Regions from separate parts of the Brevibacillus sp. Leaf182 genome, predicted to be linked through region 3. Evidence: predicted binding sites of a transcription regulator. Region 3 holds the regulator's gene; each other region holds the start of a gene.
What was found. Region 3 encodes LexA, which represses DNA repair genes until DNA is damaged. Its sites were predicted from a motif close to CGAACATATGTTCG; they were not measured.
Positions count from the first base shown of each region.

Region 1: the regulator LexA is predicted to act here: its motif matches at 5,468-5,481, upstream of ASG16_RS28820 (YolD-like family protein).
Region 2: the regulator LexA is predicted to act here: its motif matches at 6,363-6,376, upstream of ASG16_RS23035 (ImmA/IrrE family metallo-endopeptidase).

Region 1 covers NZ_LMPN02000037.1:377,066-385,434, forward strand. Annotated here, with positions in the region: gene mnmA (tRNA 2-thiouridine(34) synthase MnmA) at 1-91, opposite strand, end outside; gene tlp (small acid-soluble spore protein Tlp) at 230-448, opposite strand; gene ASG16_RS28780 (hypothetical protein) at 573-788, shown strand; gene ASG16_RS28785 (DUF952 domain-containing protein) at 793-1,143, opposite strand; gene ASG16_RS28790 (hypothetical protein) at 1,163-1,408, opposite strand; gene ASG16_RS28795 (glycerophosphodiester phosphodiesterase family protein) at 1,574-2,581, shown strand; gene ASG16_RS28800 (hypothetical protein) at 2,654-2,839, shown strand; gene ASG16_RS28805 (P1 family peptidase) at 2,901-3,953, opposite strand; gene ASG16_RS28810 (GNAT family N-acetyltransferase) at 3,955-4,509, opposite strand; gene ASG16_RS28815 (hypothetical protein) at 4,685-4,918, shown strand; gene ASG16_RS28820 (YolD-like family protein) at 5,134-5,385, opposite strand; gene ASG16_RS28825 (bile acid:sodium symporter family protein) at 5,625-6,599, opposite strand; gene ASG16_RS28830 (hypothetical protein) at 6,778-7,014, shown strand; gene ASG16_RS28835 (YhcN/YlaJ family sporulation lipoprotein) at 7,151-7,603, opposite strand; gene ASG16_RS28840 (O-methyltransferase) at 8,217-8,369, shown strand, end outside.
Region 2 covers NZ_LMPN02000031.1:316,125-324,493, reverse strand. Annotated here, with positions in the region: gene ASG16_RS23060 (AbiJ-related protein) at 76-1,431, opposite strand; gene ASG16_RS23055 (KAP family P-loop NTPase fold protein) at 1,930-3,312, opposite strand; gene ASG16_RS23050 (TatD family hydrolase) at 3,491-4,258, opposite strand; gene ASG16_RS23045 (7-cyano-7-deazaguanine synthase) at 4,224-5,423, opposite strand; gene ASG16_RS23040 (hypothetical protein) at 5,441-6,073, opposite strand; gene ASG16_RS23035 (ImmA/IrrE family metallo-endopeptidase) at 6,392-6,883, shown strand; gene ASG16_RS23030 (recombinase family protein) at 6,920-8,369, shown strand, end outside.
Region 3 covers NZ_LMPN02000037.1:578,854-587,222, forward strand. Annotated here, with positions in the region: gene ASG16_RS29580 (HelD family protein) at 1-2,045, opposite strand, end outside; gene crcB (fluoride efflux transporter CrcB) at 2,084-2,449, opposite strand; gene ASG16_RS29590 (DUF896 domain-containing protein) at 2,547-2,744, opposite strand; gene yneA (cell division suppressor protein YneA) at 2,821-3,159, opposite strand; gene lexA (transcriptional repressor LexA) at 3,322-3,945, shown strand; gene ASG16_RS29605 (DUF456 domain-containing protein) at 3,996-4,481, opposite strand; gene ASG16_RS29610 (DUF4269 domain-containing protein) at 4,589-5,197, shown strand; partial or broken gene ASG16_RS29615 (SOS response-associated peptidase) at 5,194-5,850, opposite strand; gene ASG16_RS29620 (GNAT family N-acetyltransferase) at 5,936-6,826, opposite strand; gene ASG16_RS29625 (CD3324 family protein) at 7,529-7,792, shown strand; gene ASG16_RS29630 (FusB/FusC family EF-G-binding protein) at 7,950-8,369, shown strand, end outside.

The DNA.
Region 1 (8,369 bases), 200 kb from region 3:
ATCCCTGTTGCTTAAGCAGGTAAGCCGTCACGGAGGAGTCGACTCCGCCGGACATGCCGACAACGACGCGTGTATCTTCTGGTCGCTTCATAAGTCTTTCTCCTCTTTTTCAATTTGTACCATTACAGATTACCATGTTTCACAAAACAAATCATGTTTTGTTGCACTTTTGCCCGATAGAATAAAAAACGCCTGACGCGTAGTTGGCGCCAGACGTTGGTTAACAAGCTTAAGCCTGCGAAGATTCATCCTTGATTTCCGCGCGATATCCCTCGATGCTTTCTTCACGACGCTGATTTTTCGCTTCGAGGGTTGCTTTTTCCTCAGCAGAAATCTCTCCAGCATGAGCCGTCAGGTAATCTTCGGACTCACGAATGTTCTCTTCCGTATTGGAAATCATCTGTTGAAGTTTTTCTGCGTTGTCAGAACGGTCATCCGGCTTCGCCATAATCGATACGCCTCCTACAAAGGGTTATATTCAACACCTTTACCATTGTGCGCCAATCATGGTTTCTTTATGTACCCGTGTTATAATAGAAGAAACGGATTAAACGAAAAAGAGGGTTTCACCTATGGCTTCCTTAGATTTGTTGGAAAGAAAGCTGCTTCGGATCATCTCTGATACCGATCCTGTACGACTGAAACGACAATGGGTGAAGGGGCAAAAGGTACCTGAATCCGAAGTGGAACAGCGCATGCGAATCGATCTTCTCTTGCGCAGACTCGACAAGCTACCTGAGGCCAAGCGCCAAGAAGTGCTGGCGCTACTCAAATGGTTTAGCTGGTAGAAGATTAACGGATGGACGTTCCCAGACGCCACTGACCGTCTATCCGATTCATTTGCTTCCTATCTACAATCGCCTCTTGATTCAGCGGTCCGTAGATGTGCGGATAAAGCAATCCATCCTTCGCTGCCTCGTATTTGACTTCCGAAGTCGTTTTTGTTTCATCGACAACGAGTACATACAACTCCTCGTCAAACTGTGCATAGACACGGTTTGCTACCTTTTCAAGCAGCTCGTCCCCTTTTGTCGCGTGAATAAAGCCTTCCTGGTCGTAATCGCGTGGTAAATAATGATCCTTGTCCTTCCACTTTTCCCAGTATGCTTTTGGTACCATGCAGTAAATAATAGAGTTTTGCATGTTTCTCCTCCGAATTCGATTATTTTTTTGGCATTGCTTTGTTCAGGTGACGCATAGCTTTATCATAGAACATCTGGTCCATTCGCCCCTGATCATATCGCCATTGAATGAAGTTACGCAGAGAGTGCAAATCCACCCAGGCATCCTTCGCTTGCGGATTGCGGTCAGGTACCTCTCCCGTTACTTCACCTTCGTAGACAAGCTTCGCCATCTCAGTTGGGTGCATACCGATCTGATAAGCGATTTGGTGTAAAGCTATTTTCATGGAACCTCCCCTTGCTCTTCATGGGATACATCTTATCTTCCGTCTATTGTGCCAGTCTTTTCGAATGATGCCAAGCCCCAAGCACTACTCCCAAAGGATGTACCTTCCTCCCTTGCGTTTTGCTACAATGAACAGAGTATTTGAAGGAAGGGGCGGTATCCCATCATGTCAAAACAACAAAATCAACCACGAAAGAAATGGTTCCAGCGAAAACGCATCTGGGTTCCCCTTCTTTTCGTCACTTTCCTGTTTCTGGGTAACAGCTCTTACCTTGCAAAAGAGCCAGAAGGCGAACCTTTTTTACTTGCTCATCGCGGGATGGCACAAACCTTTCATATGGAGAACATCACCAATGAAACGTGTACGGCGGAACGGATTTATCCACCGGAGCATCCGTACCTGGAAAATACGATTCCGTCCATGCAGGCGGCTTTTGATGCGGGCGCGGACGTTGTGGAGCTCGATGTACAATGGACGAAAGACAATCGATTCGCGGTGTTTCATGACTGGACGCTCGACTGTCGGACAAACGGTACCGGTGTCACGAGAGATTATACCCTGGCCGAATTACAACAGCTTGACATTGGCTACCATTATACAGCGGATGAAGGGAGAACCTTCCCCTTCCGTGGAAAAGGGATTGGCATGATGCCCTCTCTCGATGATGTGCTACAAACATTCCCTGATCGCTCGCTACTTATCCATATTAAAAGCAATGACCCACTCGAGGGGAAGGCGTTAGCGGATGTTTTGGCAAAATTGCCTGCTGAACGACTGGCACAGCTCTCAGTTTATGGCGGTGACAAGCCAATCGAGACATTGAAACAACAACTGCCCCAGTTGCGTGTGATGTCTATGGCGACTATGAAAAGCTGCCTGATCCCGTACATCGCAACCGGTTGGTCCGGATATGTACCAGAAGCTTGTGCGCAAACCCAATTGCATATTCCTGATCAGATTGCCCCATGGCTCTGGGGTTGGCCGAATCGTTTCATGGCAAGAATGGAGGCAAAAGACACCCGCGTGATCCTAGTCGCAGGGAGTGGAGATGTGTCGCAAGGCTTTGATGTTCCGACTGATTTAAAACGAGTTCCAGAGAGCTTTACAGGGGGAATATGGACGAACCGGATTGATCTAATTGGTCCAGCCTTTCACGAAAACGCAGAAAAATAATGAAACGATTCTCCAATATATTCGTATATACTTATACGGAATAGACTTCGAACCTAACTAGGAGTGATTGATATGCTCAAGAAGCTTTTGAAAAATTTACTCGGTAATCACTCATCTTCGCACAAGTACCGGAAATACAGTAGCAGCGATTACAAGCATCGCAGAAAATACAGCTCTAGCAATCGGTACGGACGTTCCCATTACGGCAGCTCTCATTATAAAAGAAAGCACTCCAGCCGTAGCTTCTTCAGCAGTTAAACAACTGTTTAACAAATGATCAGACAACAAAACTCCGCTAACGCTAGCGGAGTCTTTTCATTTAACGAGACATGATTTCTACGAAACGATCCAGTGGCAATGCATGTACGGTTCTGTTTTTCTGGCCTTGTATCGTTTCCGCCATCAACATGGAGTTCAGGATCGCTTCCTTGACTGCTTCGATTGCTGCTTCAAACAGTGCATCCAGTTGTTCGGACGGAAACATTTTCACTGTGCTCATTTGCTCGTCGCCATATGAATAGCAATTTCCTGTGGAGAAGGTCAGAAAGAAATCACCGCTGCCCTCCTCGCCAATTGCGCCGAGCTGTGCCATCGCGAGTGACGCTCGCTTGGAAATGCGCTTGCATTGTGTTGGCAAGAGAGGCGCGTCTGTCGCAATTGTTACCAAGAAAGAACCATCATTTTCAGGTGTTACCCACGGCAATGGAACTTCATTTTCGGAGATCATCTGGCCCACAGGAATACCATTTACTTTTAAATCCTGTCTTCTTCCAAAATTCGTCTGCACCAATGTCCCGACAGTAAACGTGCCACATTCAGTCTCAACGATGCGTGAAGAGGTTCCGATTCCGCCCTTGAATTCGAAGCAGATCATCCCGGTACCTCCACCCACATTGCCTTCCTCGACATTTCCTGTTTGCGCCTCTACAATCGCTTCTTCCAAATCCTCATACTGAATCTGCGTCTTTTCGAGATCACTTAACCAACCATCCCAAGTCTCCGCGACGATTCCATTAGAAAACGGTTCAAGCCCCTCGATTTTTCTCGTCGCACGAGCAAGATGATGATGTGCCAGCCCTAGCAGATGGCTTCCCGTAAATACAATCGGTGTCACAAGCGTACCGGTCTCTTCTATCCAGTGACTTCCCGTAAACTCTCCCGTACCGTTAAAGGAGAAAAAACCAGCAGGAAAATGCTGCCCCTCCAATTGTCCCTCGTTGGGAATTATCACCGTAACACCCGAACAAACGTCTTCCTTGAGAATCGTTTTGTGGCCGACCCGCACTCCTTTTACATCCGTAATTGCATTATACGCTCCTGGGGTACCCGTCCCAATCAATACGCCACATTCTCTCGCTCTTTTTCTCGTCATGTTACTCTCCTGTCGTTTTGAATCTCCCCATAATAATGGTGTTGTAATAATTGCCATCGGAAAGAACTTTGTCGTTTTTCAGTACCCCTTCGATTTCAAAGCCAAACCGTTTGTACAACTCAATTGCCTTTTCATTCGTTTCCATTACATTCAACGTCATTTTGGTAATGTGGTTGGCGTCTGCCCAGGCAATCGATTCCTGCAAGAGATTTTTCCCGATGCCATAACCCCAGAACTCTTGCAAGACGCATACACCAAACTCAACTTTGTGCGCAAATCTGTTTAAGTAAACACCTGCACATCTGGAGAACCCGACAATCCGATCCTGTACAACCGCCACTAAAAACAAATTCCTAGTACTTTCTGCATCCGTTTTGATGATGTGTTCGAATCCTTGCCCATCAATGAAGGCCTCTCCTCTTTCTCTGTCCAAATTTTCAGTCTCCCCATCGATTTGCAGGCGCAGTTCCGACAATTGTTGTGCATCTGTTTCCATTGCAGAGCGAATCGTGTAAGATAACCCGTTCACAGAAAGTAGTTGTTGGCTGATTACCATCCTTCTTCTCCTATTGGTAAAATTTTGGTCTTTTATTCTATCATAGGTAGAAGTTTTTGTGAATCTTCTCTCTTCATAAGGAGAGAGGGAGGAAGTTTGTTTACATAATATTTATTATGTTCACTTATACGACAAACTGTGGATATGCTACAATATGGGAAAGGAGCGTGCTCGCATGAATTTTTCCAAATCATTTTATTATACGGTCGACCATTCCAAGGTAGAGGAATATAAGAAGATGCTCGATCTAATGAAAATCCCCTACATCGTGGAAGCACCAATCGTCTTGTTGAATCAAGGAGCGAATGAATACTCCTTTATTTTTCCTAACATGTCAGGTCGTCTTTATGGAATGGTGAGCAAGTTATTTCAAGCGGATGGGAAGCCATATCCGAACAATAGAACATAGGCAAAAAAAAGGACCCAATGATTGGGTCAAAATAGGAAGTGGAGAGAATGCATGCTATGTAATATATTCTAACACAAGAAATTCAAACGTCAATCGAACTTTCGAATTTTCCGTGTTTTTATGTTAGGTTTTATGACATATCTACTTCCTTTTTTGTGCAAAGAAGAAAGAAGCCTTACGACGGGTCGACTTTCACGTAAGGTTTCTACACACACCTATGCATGTACATTGATAATTTTCTCCATCTCGATCCATTGACTACCCGTTTGGTTTGCTAATTGAACACGTCTCGCCTTCGGGTCAACCCATTTGACCACTCCCCACATGCTACATGTATTCCCCCGCTCCCCCTCAAAGGACACACACCAGCTCACATTCAAGGGATAATTCTCTCTTGCCGAATCTCGCAGCATGTACATAAATGCCTCTCTTTCTGCGCTCGTTACTTCAAGACTGCTGTTCGCCACGCTTTTCACCCGCCTACTTACGATCATTTGATATCCAGATCCTCATCCTGTGCAGGAATTTGTACTTACATTATAGTGACTACGAACATAAGTTCGCAACTCTTTTTTCAATTTCTTCATTTGAACCACTTGAAAAGTCTCCCCATTTGTTCTGCCAAGTCACGCTAATTGCTTTCTTTGGTAAGAATCTGTAAGAAAAAAGCCGTTTTCCCAATAGTTTTGGAAAACGGCCCTTGCTTTTAGCTTGATAATTCCTGTGGTTGATGCTGCGGTCTTTTCTCGACCAGCTCTAAAAACTTTCCGAAGGTAGAAGCGAGTATTTGTTGAAAAAGCATACCGAGAACAACGGGAAGCGCAACAGGCGCAGGAAAGTAGGTGATCGCCATAACTGCCCCTGCACTAATGTTTCTCATCCCACTGTTGAAGGTTAACGTGACGATCACATCACGCTCCCATCCGAACAACCTTGCGATCCCCCACCCCATCAAATAACCCAAAATGGCTACTACCAGTACGAGCACCGCCATTTTCACCAGTTTAGCGTCCATCATATGAAAGTAAGACGAGACCATCGAGCTGTTGATTGCTACGACAACACCCATTCCCATCTTAGAAAATGGCGCTAATTTTGGTGCCAGCGTTTTTTTGACGTTCCCGTTTGATAAATGATTGAGCAGCATACCGACAAGAGATGGCAACACAATCATATAAAACAAACCCTTCATCAGTTCAGCCAAATCCATCTCGACTGTTGCCCCTAAAAATAAGGACATCCCCAGCGGAACTATCAATGGGGAGAGCATTGTATCCAACAAAATAATGGATAGCGTGAGTGCGATGTTTCCGAAATAAATCGACGACCATAAGAAGCTCGTGATCCCTGTGGGAATTAAGGCCGCCAACAAAAAGCCCGTGATGACATGAATATCGTCTGGATAAAACAACCGTGCCATTGACCAAGCAACAAGCGGCATAAGTGCATGAAGAATCAACAAGTTGACGATTAAAGGGAGCGGTCTGGTCAGTACCTTTGCAAATTCTTTAAATCCTGAACCCAGACTTCCGGTAAATGTCATGAAGGCAAACACCCAAGGAGACAAAAAAGCAAACGGTTGTAAATGTGTCCCCGCTATTACGCCAATGGCAACACTACTCGGCGTTAGTATGGGCATGATTTTCTCAAGCGATCGATTCAGTTTGGCTAACCCGTTCATTTGATACACCTCAAGTCTCGTCCTTTGATGCTATTGATGTGAGGTATGTTATCATGAACAGATTGTTGTTACAAGACCAAAGTTCATTATTAGATTGCATGCAGGTCATTTATTTGCAAATTCACCTTGTATACTTTCATGTATGGGAGTAAAGCCTATGACGGAAAGGAGGTATTTTATGAACGGAATGGATTGGGTAGAATTTATCCGAAAAACCGAAGATAAGATGTATCACCTCCATCGAGCGATAGATGGAATCTGTAATGATCCCGACTATAAGGAATCGGTTACGACCTTGACGGAAGTGGTAAGAGATTATCAAGTCCTTGTGGAAAAAGCCAAGGGTGAATTACGCGGCATCGACCTTCATCGAGATCGAGAGCGCGCGCATCATTACGATCGTGATCTTCACTAGCCTATATAGACTCCCAGTTAGGGAGTTCTTCTTCATCAGGAAATCACAGAATATTCAATTCACCTTGATCATTCTGTCAAAAAAGACAGCAAAAACCTCACCCTACCCATGTAGTGTGTGAGGTTAGGAAAAATGGCTAGCCCTTCATTTTCTTTTCAATTGCCTTTAACGATTTCTTCTTCTGGCATGCCTCTTTTACATCCGTTGGCCACCGTTCTTCACTCAGCTTTTGCAAATCTTTTATCAATCGCTTGTCAGCTGTCACATGAATATTGGCATCTGGGAAGGCCTCTTTTAATTTCTTTCCGACTTCTTTTTGAATCGATTCCAGCTTGAACCGATTAAAATTCGTCACTTGAATAGCCACATCAAGCTCTTTATCGATTTGCATAACCACTATTTTGTCTATGCCCTTCACGTTAGCTGTAATCGATCTCGCTCGCTCTTCCCATTGATAATGTCTGACGGGAACAGGCATGCATAACGGTTCCGGTTCCGCTTTTTGCTTCGTTTCTGTACCAGATTGCTTCGAACACCCCGTTACGGTCAAAGCAAAAGCTAGTGTCAGCACCACGAAAGTTGCCCGCACACAAAACACCTCCTGACCAAAATCACCTGTTACTAGCTTGACCTTGAACGGAGGAAGTATGTAAAGAAAAAAGCGGTGACTCCTCTGCATAATTTGAGTCACCGCAGACCCCAAGAACGTTTCGAGTCCTAAGTACAAGGATATAAAAAATCGCATCGAAACGCGATAGGAGATGACTGGATATAAAATGGAACAAAAAAAATCCCAACCAACAAAAAGTGGTTGGGGCGTACGGGGTAGTACGCATATGTCATACGTGAATGATTTAATCATATAGGACTTGTTTTCTGTTGACAACGATCAATAATAGGTACATTTACCTATAGATGGAATAAAAAAATGGCGCCGACTTTGACTGCATCATTTAGTCGAACGCGTGGAATAGAATCCCCAAGATTGGATTATACTAGCTAGCTTGGATTACTTTTCTATTATCATGAAAACTCATCGTTTACGCTATGCGAAAATAATGGTAACAGGTGAAAATATTACCTATAAAGCTGGATCGACCGTTGAAACCTTCTGTTGAAATGTGTTACATGCTACAAAAAAGCCAGCCAGAAGTTTCTAATCGTGTTATGATATCCCTGTAAAATCTTGAGGAGTTGAGTACATGAATAGAGAGCAATGGACAGCGGTCGATCACTATTTTACGGATAAATTACTGGAAGCCGATTCCGTTTTAGACACAGTTCTTCAAGAGAACGCAGCTGCAGGTCTTCCAGCTATTGATGTAGCACCCAATCAAGGTAAATTCCTTCATCTG
Region 2 (8,369 bases), on a different contig from region 3:
ACTTTACAGATGACAATTATCCTATATCTAGTATCTTCAAAACCTTTCTGTACTTATATAGCTGTATTAGACTGATTATGACCTAATAGCATGTTTTTTGAATAATCCTTCGAAGAACTCCACTATAATTTCCGACCCTCTTTCTTCGTCCATCAATTCGTACCCCCCAAATCTGTACACTTCATATCCGTTCAGTTTTAACTCCCTATCTGCTTGTACCATCTCAGCATATTTTTTGGGATTGGAAATATCGCCATCGGAATAATGCTGCTTTCCGTCTATTTCGAGGACTACTCGCTGTTTGTTTGAGAATAACAAGAGAAAGTCCATACGTTGTCTCGGCAAGTACACTTTTCCTGATCTTTGCCTAATAGTGTAAGGATCATAATGTAAATAAACTTGAGGTATTAAAGCAGGGAAATTCTTGTCAAACTGTTCCCTGAAATACTTAAAATAGCTTTTAAACAATAATTTCTCCGGTAAAGAATCTAAGGAACTGAATAGCCTTTTGTAAAGTTCAATTTCCGTCTCTCTACTAAGATTTTGAATATCGTTCATTTCTGCCCACCAAAAAACAATGTCTGTCCAAAACAACCCCGTGTTTGGAATAGGGCGATCATAAATCAAGCAGTTATCTTCATATTTGACGATTTTAATGTCGTTATTGATTGAATCACTTATAACAATTTCCGGCTTGTGCCCAACTGCCGCGAATATCAAGTTTTTTACATGGCCTTTTACTCCATTGAGCACCTTATCTATTTTATAGACTGGAAACCCTGAAATATTTTCTGCCAATATTAAACTAAATCCATCATGAACTAAGTGCTTATTTATAGCTTCAATATACTCACCCTGCTCAACTTGCGGTCTCACTAATGGATGCACTACCTGCTCAATAAATTTGACAAACAATTCATCGGTTGCAATCATTAATTCTAAATACTTTTCAAATAAGTAAACATCGTCCCAGTCAGAATTATTGACCATGTGTTGCCATACATCACCCGCTGCTGTCTTAAACCTGTAGTCTGTTGAAGGCATACTGTCTAGATTCCATATCCTGTTGAGAAACTCGACCAATTCATATTTTCCCGTAATATTGTTCCTAGCGTATAACTCGTCCATGATATTTCGCCTGGTTATCTCACTGATCATAAAAAGTCCAGTTGAATTGAGGCGACGCACTAACTTAAGCAATGCGTTAGCTTTCGATCCATAGTCACTAATAATCCTTTTAGCTAAGTCCAATAGAAATAATTGATCTTTACCTTTAAGTCTTTTTTGGATATAAACTCGTCTGCTTTGAAAAGCCTCAGATTCGTCTCCACTTTCCAATCCATATCGGGTACAAACAGTCGGTAAATCATATGTTTTTTCCTCTCTTAGTACCAGAGTTATCTCATCAATAAGCTCATTGATACTCGCCATAATTCCCCCCATTTTAGAGCAACTTTGCATCGCGTTTATTCTCTTGAATAAGTGAAAAAAACATGAAGCGTGACTTATTTCTTGACGCACCTCGAAGTTAAGATTGACCACCTCAATTATTATTTTGGATTTAAACTTGAGAGATAGGGAGGCTCAAATAGAACCGCTAACATCCCCCATGAGGCCATTAGTACTCTCGGTCCACCACAGCCTCGCAACAACCATTATTATTTTATTGTCAATAATACAGATTTCGCTTTTTAGTACGAATTACCTACAACATTCGATCGAGTTTATCTGACATAAAACGACAAAACCTCCTGATCAGTGATCAAGGAGGCACTATTTCTTGCGTTTGTTTTGCATAATAAATTTAATATCCAAGAATTAATTGATCTAGTTAGCTAAAAAAATATATTAATAAAAAACAGTTTAAGTAGTTGCTTAACCCATGATCCGTAGACTTATTCTGAAACAAGTACTACCACGCTAGAAGTACTACGTCTCCCATGAATAAAACAATTCTAACTTCCTATCCAGATATTGTGAAATGGATGTTTGCAATAAATTTTTATTAATGAAAATATCTTTACCGTCAACAAAGTAAATATCAAATCTTTTAAAAATATCCTGATATTCTTTAGCAGTATAAGTTCTTTCATTAGATATTAATTCCTGTTGGGTTTTATTATCTTGTATCAAACTAAGTAATGTTCTTTGAGAACCATCGTTTTCCAATATTCTGACAAACCTTAAAATGTTATCGTTAAACTCATTTGATCTGTAATAATACGTTTCAAGAGTATCGTAATTCCCAGTTGATCTATTTTCTGATGTTAGATATCTATTAGTGAGTATTGTTTTATAAATTTCAGGTTTTTTATATTTTAAGGTTATAAGGTAAAAATAAATTTCCAACATTTTAATATCAGTATCACTTTCAAAAATAGTATTAAATAATAGTTTTATATTAGTTGAGACAGTGTTAATATCCCTTAACGATAGTTTTAAACTCTTAAAAAGTTTAACAGAGAAACTACATAGATTGCTTTCTATTATTATTCCTTTTTGCTCGAAAATAAATTCCGTATATTCCTCTACTGTTGGGCTAGGAATATTAAAATTTAAATTAAAGAATCTTCTTAAATACCCCTGAGAGTCCATATTATTACCATACACTGTTGAGATCGAATGTGATAATTGCTCCATATCAAGTGATAAAACAAATATAATATTATCTATATCAAAAAAGTGCTTCACTGCTTCCAATGTCTCAATTGCATATAGTGGTTTGCATCTATCTAACTCGTCAATGAATAGTACGATTTTTTTCTCTTTACTAATTTCAGTAAGTACACTTTTAAACTCATCTTTTATCTTTTCATATTCTTCAAGTTCTTTGAATGGATCATAATTACTATCAGTCTTAAGAGAATCTATTACTTCTGCTTCGCTAGTTCCTAAAATATCCGCAATCTCATTTAGGTCGACGCCACTCCATTTTTTCACTGTGCTTACTGTCAAATGCTTTGAAATTCCTAAAGCCTTCTCCATCAGGTTCGTTTTAAGTTTAGTTTTTATTCCAGTAAACTTATACTGTGTTATTAATGTGTTTACAATTGGGGTCAATGCATTGTCCCAATTATCAAAAGACCAAGCATTATAGTAAAACGTGTCAAAACTTTCTTTAAACTCATCAGAAATATAACTCTTCCACATGTTAATAAAGGTGCTCTTTCCAGTGCCCCAAGGAGAGTTCAAAGCTACTACTAAAGAACCTTCATTAACATATTCTTTTGATTCTGATAACACTTTTGTTAATTGAATCGCAAATGTCTTTCGATTTAGCTTATCGTCATTCTCAAATGTTAAATAACTCATAATATTCCCCTTTGGCTTTCATTTTCATTAACATTTTTCCTGGTATAAATTCGTTAAAAAGTCCCCATTACCTTCCTATTCCAAACGAGTTAAGTCAGCATAAAACGCCAAAACCTCCTGATCAGTGATCAAGAGGGTGTTTTAAATAAAACTAAGAAGATATGCAAAACACATACCCTTAATTTTTTGAATTTATTTTGTATAAGTCTCTTTCAATAAGCATTCTTTTGAAGTTACGAAATACATGTTGGTCAAAGTTCGATATACATTCGTTAAACTTTTGATAGATCTCTTGAATGTTTTTAGGTGTTACTAGTTGTTTATTGTATCTAGCAAATGGGCCGTCTGTTTCAAAAAGCATAAGGTCCTTTGGTATTAGGCTTATTATTTTTTGACCCTTCTTAGATGACAACATGCTATGGTTTATTGAGAAAAGATAGTTACATTCAATAATTTTTTCGAGTGTACTAAGCTTACCACTATACCAATGAAAAACTGCTTGCTTTACTTTATTCTTCTTTAAAATCTCAAGGACCTCATCTTCTCCACCTGTCGAATGGATAGAATAGATCTTTCCAAAATTATACTTAGGTTGTGTTATGAATTCAAAATTCTCAACTTGTTTATTAATCAATTCTTTCGTATCCCTGCTGATGTCAATTCCTACTTCACCAATATAACTTGTTGTTTGAACTAACTTGTCAAAAAGGTCCCTGTTAAACGGAAACTCTCCAGTAAGATCAGGATGATAGCCAATCGCAAGCTTTACAAATTTGTACGCTGCGAACTTGGCATAATGTTTCTCGAATAACTCCGGCAAGTTTGTGACAAACAGAGCATATATCTTATGAGTTTCATACTCGTTTGCGACTCGAATAGGATCAGGGTAATGATCAATATGCACATGAAAATCAATAAATCGCATACTTGGACCAGAACCTTTCAAATTCGCGGCTGAACTCCTTTAACATTATTGTCGTCCTCTCGTTATAGTCCCCAGTCTCATAATCCCGAGGTCGGATATCGATGTAAGAGTAAATACTCCCATTATCAATATTACCCTTTAACTCTCTGAAATAATCCACAGAAGACTTATACTCATTTTGAACATACTTGTCCTTAATACTACGCAATTTATAGTCATAAGGAACATCGTACTCAACGTCGTAGTGTTCATTATCGTATGCAGCTAAGGAAATTTTCCTTAAAATACACGGTATACAGTGCCCGCATTGGAATTTCCCCACATAAATATTTTGTCTACTCCTGCTACATGTATATGTATTAGTAATAGCAACTTTAAAAGTGTTGCTTAAACGATCAATAATAGCACCCTTTGTTTCAAATAAAAACGGATTCGAAATCATAATATCTAGCTCAAGTACCTTCAATAATTGATTATATAGTGAAATAGTTCTTGGATGTGTTGTCTTTGTAGTGAAACGATGATTAATTACTGGATTCAAAGATAACACACCATTTTCATATATAAAGACATCCTTAATCTGATAGGAATATGCCAGAGCACAAGCTAATGCCAAGAATAGAAGGGAACGCGTTGCCTGTGTGGGCTCAATCTTTGTCACTTTTAAATTTGGCGATATTTTTGAAGCTGCTGATGGATCCTGTAAACAAATAAATTCACTCACTAACTTCTGACGTTTGTGCTCAGAGTTGTTGCTGTTCTGATACCCATTATATAAACTAGGTATACCATTAGCTATATTATGGTATGCTCCACTAAATGAATCTAGTCCACCAGAAAGTAGTGATACGGCTTTAAAGTTTCCCTTTGTAAGGTCAGTGAATAAACCGGTTCTAAACTCCTTTTCTCGTTGAGTATATGTAATCTCTACCTGATCTCCACTGACAAAAGTTATTAACCTACTTAGAATTGGCCTAGCTTGTTCCCACAAAGAAACATTTGTAACTGGAACACTAACCTCAAACTTTCTTGACCACGAATCTCGTCTCTTTGTTTGGATATCTCTAATGTAAATTGTACTGATAACGTCGACCAAATCTAGAATTTTCTGATCGTTATCTGTGATAAAATTATTTCCTAAATTCTCTAACAATCGCTCATGCGGTAACTGATCCAATGTAGTCAAAGTTCTTACCCCTTTTATCAGAACTCACCGATTTTAACAGCATTTGCCTTGGATGTTATTTGCTTTAACAGTACTTTAAGTTGAACTTTCCCATCAACATAGTCCGTAATGAGGTCATTCAATTCTTCTGAAACAACCAGCCTCACCTGCTGTTTAATTAAGTCATTAATTTGATCATGACCAAAATCAGTATAGACATCACTAAATGCTTCAATTAGTTCTCCCTGGACCAAAAGAAAAATTAGATAAAAACAGAAGTCTAAGACAAATTCTAAAATTGCCTTATCTTCCTTCAATGTTGCTGTAAGAGCAAGTTTAAAAGCCCTTAACATTACATCAGCAAAATCAGTGTCTACTGTCTCCTCGACAATATCAAGAATTCGCTGGATTATTTCCTGTAATGTTACTTCATTGATTTTGACTTCTTCGAAATCAATTTCTCCAAACTCGCCAGCCCTTACCCGATTAATCCCATTAATTCCTGCCACGACAAATAGTCTAAAAGAGTCCTCTTTGAACACTTTATCAAGTTCTTTTTCAGTAATAATTTCTGATGTAGCTATTGGAACAGATTCCTTAATGTCTTTGCTTGAATTATTTTGAATCAACTGTTTTATTTTCTCATTTAATTTACGCTTTGAAGTTCCCATAACCTTCCTCCAAATACCAAATATTAGTTATTTTTACCTATTTAGAATATACCATTGTTTTTTCCATTTTGTCATTCAATCACAAATTATTAAGATGTAAAATTTATTTTTTAACACTATCTTTTTGTCCCTTTCTATTACCTTATAGAACTTTTAATACTGGGTTAAATCCACCTATATATAACCCCTTCTTCCTCAGATTACACCCCCGTACTGTTCAAAGATTAGGAGTGACACAAACAATACACTGGAAGATAGATGGAATATAGGATATATTAGCAAGATAAATAGAACAAACGTTCCTGTAGGGGTGAACCAATGAAATTGTCCTATTCTCCTACTCCGCTCGAAATCTGGATAAGTCAATTTTACAAACGGCTAGGGATAAACACACCTGAAGAACTAGATGAACATCGTATAGCAAGATCACTAGACATCCATCTCTTTTACAAAGAGATCCCATCAATGGCATATGAATTCGGCCGCTTCAAAAGTATAACGATAGACAAACGTCTCCCTTCACTTGTGCAAAGGGAGCATTTTTATCATGAGCTGTGCCATATCCTCCGTCATTCCGGACGCCAGCTAATGATGCCCGCTGCCTTTCGTGAATTACAGGAATGGGATGCAAGGAATTTCACAAGATACGCTGCCTTACCCCTACATATGTTGAAGCACTATGATTACAAGCAGCCTGAAATACTAGATATCTTATCAGATCAGTTTAAGGTTACACCGGAACTTTGTTCAGATAGGTTGCTGAGAATCAAATCAAAATTGTCATGCAACCCTATTCAATTCATCTCGTAACATATCTAAAGCACAATTCAAAAATAGGAGGGAACCATGTTGCGGTTAGGAGTTTATGCACGTGTCAGTTCAGACGATCAAGCAGAACGTGGTACGATCGAAAACCAGCTCGAGTTTGCTCGTAAGTATGCGGATCTCCATCAGTTAGAAATTGTTAAGTGGTACAAGGACGACGGCGTTACTGGAACAATACCACTAGAAGCTCGTCCAGCTGGTCGCGAACTGTTACAAGATGCTAAGAACGGAATTATCGATCTCCTTCTTATTTACAGGTTAGACCGACTTGGACGATCCGCTAGAATCATCCTGAATTCCGTTCACGAGCTAGAAAGTGACGGTGTAAAAATCCGTTCCATGACTGAGCCCTTCGATACTGGTGACCCATCTGGTCGGTTTCTTCTAACCATTCTAGCAGGGGTAGCTGACTTAGAGCGTGAGACCATCATAGAACGTTTGTGGTACGGTGCAAACCGCGCTGCACGGGCTGGTAAATGGCTTGGAGGTATTGTCCCCTATGGATACCGCGTAGACAGTGAAGGCTATCTGGTGGTTTGTGAAGAGCTACTCCCCCACTCAGATATGACAGAGGCAGGAGTTGTTAGGCTGATTTTCCATATGGTTGCTAACCAAGGCCACTCATGCATAAAAGTCTCAGAATACTTAAATGCCCTAGGTGTTCCTACGGCTTATGCAAGGGATGATCGGAAAGTTACTCGAGGAAAACGAAAACAGAAAACTGCGGGTATTTGGCGCCCCTCAAGAATACGTGGGATCATTACGAGTACCACTTACTATGGCTTACATATCTATGGAAAACGGAGCAAAAGAAAACGCGATTTGATAGAACGTGAAGTTCCAGCCATCGTTGATTTAGAAACATGGGAAAAAGCACAGGCAGTCCTCCGAAGTAATCAAATAGAAGCTATGCGTAACACCAAGAATCAGTATTTACTTCGAAGCCTACTAAAATGTCAGTGCTGCGGATTAACGTATGTGGGGATTCATTATCCAGGAAGTAAACGAGCTTTGAAAGGATTCTATGTCTGTACCGGTAAACAAGCATTTAAGGGTCCAATGCAAGGGAAGTGTACATCAAAGAATCTGCCGCAAGATTGGATCGAGGACCTTGTGTGGAGAGATTGCTTGTCCTTTATTAATCAGCCAGGGGAAGCCCTTCAGGAAATTGCTGCAGCTAGGGAAGTAAAGCAGACTAAGAAGGTCGATTTAGAGTCCGAAATAACACTTATTCAAAAGAGCATCGATGATAAAGATGTAGAACGACAGAGTATCCTGGACCTCTTCCGTAAAAGCATCATTACTTTTACCGATTTAGAAAAACAGATCCAAAAAATCAATCAAGAGAAAGAGATCCTCGAGCAACGGATAAAAGAAATACGGACCTCGCTACAAGTTGACCGCGATTACTCTACTAAGGTAATGAATGCTTTTCAATTACTCACATCACTACGAAACAAACTAGGTGACA
Region 3 (8,369 bases):
GCAGGCATGACAGTTACGCCACCCGGAAATTGGTTATCTTTGCTGCCCAACAGGGTCAGATCAGCTATCTTGTCTTGCAGACCTTTATGTGCTTTTTTACTCGCTTGAATGGTTTTCGCTACGATCGCTATCGTTTTGAAGCCTTCCGATTGGTAGGCAGCCACACGCGAAGAGATGTCCTCCCACAGTTGCGCTCGTGAACGAGCCTTGACCATGATTGGTTTTTCGCCATGTCGCAAAACCGGTTTTGCCAATACCGTCTCGGGCAATTCAATCTGCCGCAACACTTCATTGGCACAACGCATGATCTCAATTGTCGAACGATAGCTTTGCGACAACGTGTAATAGGAAGGAAACATCTGTGCAAAAATGCCCTTTGTCAACTCTTCCCAGGCATGAATCCCTCGATAGCTATGAATGCCTTGCGCAATATCTCCCACAATCGTTAACGAGTTTCGCTTGGTTGCCAATGCAATGACGGCTATTTCCAGCGCACTCAAGTCTTGTGCCTCATCCACAACCGTATGATCAAAATGCTCTGCCTTATTCATACCTTCAACAATATGCTGCAAATATAGCAATGGCGCGATATCTTCTGGCTCCAATCTCTCCTCTGCAAACAGTGCAGCACTTGACTGCGTCACATCACGCACAACTTCGTCTGAAATGTCAGCAGGTACGAGCTTGCGTAGCAATTCCTCGTCAGCAATCAACTCGCGATAAGCCGCGAAGATTTCCAGTCTTGGAAACGAAGTCAGGTACGTATCCAGTATTTGCTCCAGCATTTTCTCGAATTTGTACAAGCCTTCTTTGTCCAAATCGACTTTTCGCTCTCGCAAATGAGCAAACAATTGCTTGTTCATTTCTTGTTTCAAATGCTTGCGAAGCGCTTCTACTCGGCGATGATACGGCATATTCGCGAATAACTCCAAAAAGCATTGACGAATAAAATCACCCGGAATGGAAAAGACTTGCTTCGTCTTGTTGTATAAAAAGCTGAGCTTCTTAAAAGGAATTCTTGTGTCGACGATATGACGAATGTATTGCTCAAGCGCCTCCCGACAAGCGAGTGATCCTTTGAAGCGAAGTCTGTTTCGCGTCATTTCTTGCTGGCGCTCATCCTGCCCCTCTTCGAAGAACAATTGAAGGGGCTTATCAGGACTCACGATTTTCCATCCTTTTGGCAGCAGAGGCTTCACAAGACGCGCTGCCCAATCTACAAAGGTAGACTGTTGAACGTCATCGACGCCCAGCTCAGGCAAAACCTCGGAGATATAGGTAAGAAACATCCGGTTAGGTGCAAACACCATGAACTTTTTGGACATCATGGAATCCTGGTAGTTATAAATCAAATAGGAGAGTCGGTGCAGGGCGATGGTCGTTTTTCCGCTCCCTGCTACTCCTTGCACAACAATGGGCCGTTCTTTTTCCGCCCTGATAATATCATTTTGCTCAGATTGAATCGTTGCGACGATGTCTTTTAGCCTGCTATCGTTCGCCTGATTCAGATTGGCTGCCAAAAATTCATCGATGAAGCCCTCTTGCAAAAACTCATCGGGATGCCCCATCTCACGGTTAATTGTTTCTTTTACTGCTCCATCATAGATGCCGACGATCTTTCCGTCTTCGATCGCAAAATTACGCTTTAATCGAACTTCACCACGTACGATCTCGCGTCCCATCCGGTAAAACGCGTCTTTGCTCTCACCGGAATAATAAAGACTGGCGATAGGCGCACGCCAATCCACGACGACAGAATCAAACGTATCGCTGCGTACAATTCCCCGTTTTCCTATGTAGACCTGATCCAGCTCGTAGATTTCATCCTTCAAGAAATCCACTCTGCCGAAATAAGGCTTCTCTCGCCCTTGATCTTCTAGGTAACGCAAATCCTTTGCCTTATTATAGTTAACGACCTGTTTCACATAGTCATCTGTTGCCTCGCGAATATCATTGCGAAGCTGCTCCATTTCTTCGTCGATCGCTGAAATGGTATCATCCAGCTTTTTTTGTTCCAATTCATAATCACGATGCTGTGTACTCACAATCATTCCCCCTCACATGTATCGTGTCATTGAACGTATTAGGACCATTGCCTAGCCAGCCATATTCCAACCGCACAAGAAAGTAGTCCGACTCCCAAACTGAGAAGTGCGTACAAAGTGCCACGCAACAAGTGGCCTTCTCCCCAAAAAGAGACCACTTCCAAGGAGAAGCTAGAGAACGTCGTAAATCCTCCCATGACCCCCGTTGCAAATAAAAGATAGAGTGTCGGAGATAACATGCCACGTTCTTTCCCTAGCACGAACAAGATGCCGATGATCAACGATCCACAAACATTGGCGATCCAGGTTCCCCACGGCCATCCCGGCTGGTTTGCGAGTAAAGACAATAGATAGCGCAAAAGAGAGCCAACTGCTCCTCCAACCGCCACAGCTATCCAGGCCATCGCTTTCCCTCCTTGGCTATCAAAGCTGTTATGTATGTCACAGAAAAAGACACCCTAGCGTCAAGCGAGGATGTCTGTCGTATCAGTAATTGTTATCTTACTGTTTTGGCTTATTTTCTTCAAGGTCTTCCACATAACGGATGGAATCCAAATTTGCTCTCAATGAAAGCTTAACGGCGTCAATGTACTTTTGGCGCAATGCTTTTTGTTCGAGCTTTTCCTCTTCGGTCAAACCTTCTTCGCGAGATTTTTTGACCAATTCGTTAATGCGTTTAATTTCTGCGTCAGATACCACTGCTGGTTCCTCCCACTCTGTAGTAGTGCCGCTTCATTATACCACATTCGAATGATCCCGCAAGACAGCCGAACACTTACGGAGTATCAGGAAGGATGAGAGTCTGACCTGGATAAATCCTGTTGCTCTCTAATCCGTTCGCATCTTTAATCTCTATTATATAGTCGCGAACATCCATATGCTGATCTGGATTGTATTGAACAGCTAATGACCATAGGCTATCTCCAGATTGTACGGTTACTTCTATACCTTGTGGCTCCTCTATTGGCGAAGAAGCAAACACTAGTTCGGTCAACAAATAAAAAAAGAGAGTAAATGTAATAAGAAACAAGAGAGCTTGTCCTCTCGTGATACCAAAACGAACACGGCGTTCTTCTTTTTTCTCGAAACGATTACGTACTGTCGATGAATTCATAATAATGGCCTCCTCACAAACATACGTTCTGATCACTTGTAACCTCATGATAAATGAGAACATATGTTCATGTCAACAAATAATCGAACTTATGTTTGTCGAACGCAAGCTCCCATGGTATAATATAGGAAAATATGTTCGAGAAATCAGGGGTGTCTTTCTATGTCAAAATTATCGAGTAGACAACAAGCCATCATCGAGTTCATACGAAAGGAAGTTCGTGATAAAGGATATCCGCCATCTGTACGTGAAATCGGAGAGGCTGTTGGACTAGCTTCCAGCTCAACAGTACATGGGCATTTGGCACGCTTGGAGAAAAAAGGCCTCATTCGTCGAGATCCAACCAAACCTCGCGCCATCGAATTGCTATCTGATGAAGATCGTTTTCAAGACAATTTCGAAGACTCTGTCGTCCGTGTGCCAGTAATCGGAAAAGTAACCGCTGGACAACCGATTACTGCCATTGAGGATGTGGAAGAATACTTCCCGCTTCCAGACAATATCGTGACTTCTGACAAGGTTTATATGCTGCGCGTCTCCGGGAACAGTATGATTGATGCCGGGATTCTCGATGGAGATTACGTAATCGTTCGCCAACAGCACGTAGCAAACAATGGTGACATCGTCGTAGCGATGACAGAAGAAGACGAAGCGACCGTCAAAAGATTTTTCAAAGAAAAGAACCACTTCCGTCTCCAACCGGAAAATGCCACGATGGAACCGATCATTCTGGAGCATGTCACCATTCTCGGTAAAGTCATTGGTGTTTATCGACTCATTCACTAATTTCCACGTAAAAAAGGACAGCCTCGGCTGTCCTTTTCGTTTTCTGTATATTATCTGGCGACAAAAAACCAGATGATCATCGTAACTTGCAAGATGACTTTTACGACTGCACTGCCCAAAAATCCGATTAATGAACCTACGCCCGCTTTCACTGCTCGCTCCATCGATTGCTTCTGCACCATTAATTCTACGAGAACGACGAATACGAACGGCAAAATCAGCATACCAAACGGTGGGAAAACGAAAATCCCAAGAATAATTCCGACCGCAGCAGCAATGGACGACCATTTGGACCCTCCGTACCTTTTCACGAAGTACATGTTCGTCAGTAAGTCAGCACCGTAAAGCAGAATACTGAGAACGACCATTCCCCACCAAAAGGATGCCGGCAATCCCGCTCCCGGATCTGCAATGAAAAAGTGATAGAGCAAAAAGCCCGCCCACAGTAATATCGTATCAGGTAAAACAGGTAAAAAAATTCCTGCAATGCTTAGCAAGAACAATAACACAACCACTACCCACAAAAATATTTCCATCTACTACACTCCCTTCATCTAGGTATACGAGTGATGACCGATTTCGTTGCGTACTTATTCACTTTTGTCTAAACTATTTCAAAAGAAAGTAGAATGGAGGTAGTCTCATGAGAAATTGGCATGATCTTTCTTACTTGGGTAGAGGAACGATGCGCCAAAAAGCGGCGTGGGAAGCGATACAACAGACCCACATCATGGAGGTACTATCCGAATTCCGTCCAGTGCTTGCCGGAACCATCCCATTAGACATAGACGTTATGCAAAGCGATTTGGATATTATTTGCGAGAGTCACGATCTGGAACAGTTTGAGCAAGCTGTTCGTACAGCTTTTGGCTGCTTACCCGAATTTGAAGTGACACACCTAGATGTAAAAAGTACTCCCACGTGCGTGATCTCGTTTTTCGTAGCTGACTTTTGGTTTGAATTGTTTGCTCAACCAGTAGCTGTCGAAAAGCAAAATGCCTATCGTCATATGGACATCGAAGCACGATTGTTAGACATAGGAGGCTTGGATGCGAACCAACATATCAGAGCTCTGAAGCAAACTGGCATCAAAACAGAGCCTGCATTTGCTCGATACTTTCATATTCCGGGTGATGATCCATACGAGGCTTTGTTGCAATTAGAGTCGTTAACCGAACAGGAATTACGACAAAGAGTTCAGGTCCTACGAAAGGATTCATCTTCAAACAATGAGCCGATCTCTACTTCTTAAATGCAGGAAGGATCATCATTTTTCGTGCTGCCCACTTTAGTGGATACCGGATACACCATCATCTCGCTGGAATCATAGGGGGTAAACAGCCACTGGAGCTGCAACCGATCATACTTCTCTCGATCAAGCCATAAGTCCTCGTCCTCTTTCTTTAAAATGACAGGCATCCGCTCATGTATATTTTCGATGAGCTCATTCGCCTTTGTCGTAACAATCGTGCAGGTATGTACTTTTTCTCCCTCTTGATTCATCCACGTATCATACAGGCCAGCAAAAGCAAATGGTTCCCCGGTTTTCATCATGATCCGTATCGGTTGCTTCCCTGTGAGGGCGTTCATCCACTCATAAAAGCTGTCAGCAGGAAGGATTTATCGTTTTCGGGCAAAAAGCTGTTTGAATGTGGGCTTTTCATTTAACGTCTCGCAACGCGCATTGATCATTTTGTAGCTGCTCTTCTCATCGGCAGCCCAGGACGGCACTAACCCCCATCTCAACTGACCCATACGTCGTTCGCCACGATCAGCAATAATCGCTGGAATGAACTGACCTGGTGCAATATTGTACCGTGGCTTTGCATCAAATGGAATGACTTCGATTTGGAATCGTTCCTTCCATTTCTCCAAGTTCGTTACGAGAGTAAAACGGCCGCACATGCTTTTCCCTTCACATCCTTCCATACTGGACGTCTCCTCATCCCTTCTATTTTACTGTTTCACCTGATGTGTCATTTCAAACCTTTTATGCGTGTGAAGTAAGTGGAAAACGAAAATGTTCTGTCTCCATTTTTAACGAGGGACGAACAAATAAGACATCATCCGTCGTTTTCATCAAAGAAGATTGGATTTTCTCATTCTCACTATCCGGCATAAAGTGAAAATGAATGATCGTTGTCTCAGCCGTTACCAAATGGGAAATGACCGCTTCTATATCAACTGGCTTTTTACTTACAAGATCAAATACATGCAGTTGGTCGTCTTCTCGTTCCAATAAGACAATCACATCCTCCTCCTCGACGTAATAGATCGCATCCCGAAAAACAAGAAGAAAGTAAAACATCAACAGATGCTCGCTATCCTTGACGGCCAGCCTCGATGAAACGGGGATTCGTTTAGCAGCAACTTCCTTCATGACGATAAAATCAGCCTCGTTATCAACATCTAGCTTGCGCAAGACTGATTTTTGTCCTACTTTCTCTTTTAAATCAGATGCCAGTAAGCGAAAACTACTTTCCTGTACTCTCTCAAATCCGAACTTCGGATAAAAATCGAGTACGGTATCATTGGCATACAAATAGATAAAATCGTATTCCTTCTCACAAGTTTCAAGAATATGGTTCATCAATTTCGCTGCCAACCCTTGGTTGCGGTAAGCTGGATGTGTCATGACCGTTCCGATCTGAAGTGCCTGATAGTCCTTCCCATTGGATGTCACGATCATCTTACTGGCAGAAGCGTTAGCAATAACCTGATCCCCATCCAAATAGGAATAGCAGACATAGCTGTCATTCCAGAAGCCCTTGTTATCCCATTCTTTAAAATCGAGCTGAAAGATCTGTTTGGCGAGGTCATGAAAGCTTTCCTTATATGTTTTGATATGCTTGTAGTCGCTAATCAATCGATATTCACCCATGTAAAAACCTCCCATTCTGTTGTTTGTGCTGTCTGTTATCATTCATTTCTTTTCAGCAGTCCCTTCTTTCCAATAAAAAAGACCACAAGAAGAATTCTCTTCTCATGGTCAAATTTATCGTTGTAATGAAGATACCTATCCCAAACAGAATAGATATCATGCACAAACGTGAAATTTGTTTTGATGAGATATAATGCCTTCTAATCGCTCTTGAAAAAAGGTATAAAAAATAAACCAAGGGCACGCCCTTCATGTAACCTTTTCCCATATAAAATTCATTCGAATTTTACTTAGCGATTATCAGTTTCATCATATACAATCAAAACCTCTTTTCAAATTAGATACCTTTACTATATTGGACTTTCAAAAGGTTGTAAATGAGCATTCCATATCCACTTACATTTTTGTAAGTATCGTTATACAAAAACGTCATTTTCTTATATAATTACAAATACTCCCTTTCCGAAAAGGAAAAGGGACACCGATTTTTAAATGGACCTCGAGGGGGGTGTACCAATGGCGAATGCTCTCAATTTGCCACATACCGCAGCGGCTCATGCAAAGCCTAGAAATAGTGAGGCGATACTTTGCATGAGGTGGTCTTACGTTTAATCCAATCATCGCCTTCATTTGCGTATCTCATTTCCTATTTTCTTGGCTTTGCCCCTTATTTGCCTATTTATGAATAAGGAGCGAGCAGAAATGAAATGTGTGAAAGCAAATTTAATCCTTCCTGAATCGTTACTTGCAGAAATACAAAAGTACGTGCAAGGAGAAACCATTTATATTCCAAAGACAAAAGTAACCCATCAAAAATGGGGGACGCGCACTGGCGGGAGAAAACTCCTGGATGAGCGGAATACGGCTATTAAAAGCAGTTTTCGGGCCGGGACGGCTATTTCTCAGTTAGCGGAGGAATACTTTTTGTCTACAGAGACGATTAAGAAAATCGTGTATACCAAATAGACGTTTATAAAGCACTGACGACCTTTCCATTCAGGTTGTCAGTGCTTTTTTATGGCGAGTTTTTTTGAGAAATGTCCTTTCCCTTTCTCTTTTCTTGCAAACACACTAAAGTAAAGAGAAACCCACCTTACAAGACAGAAACAGGAGGAACCGCAACATGGAACCTTTTATCCATACGCATCAGTATCACTTCATTAAATCGCGCGTTCAAGCAATCATGAACGCCTATGCGACCAGTACAGATGTCAACGTGATTCGGGCTCGCAAAGAAATTGCCCATGAAGAAATCTTTCAGTTGTTCCCGAACATGACAGAAGAACAAAAAGAGATTTTGCATCCGATTGATTCGATTAAAGAAAAGGCAGAAGGAAAGCAGTTTTTGCAGCAGCTTTCACCGTTTGTGATTCCATTCCCTGCTCTCACAGAGACTTCTATTAAGAAGCTCTTTCCCAAAGTAAAGAAGCTTAAAGTCTCGAATTTAGCTGAGATCGATTTTTCAGAAACCTCTTATGTGAGCTGGTTAGACACTGCCACGGAAAAGAAATATATTGTCGCTTACCACGAAGGAAAACTGATT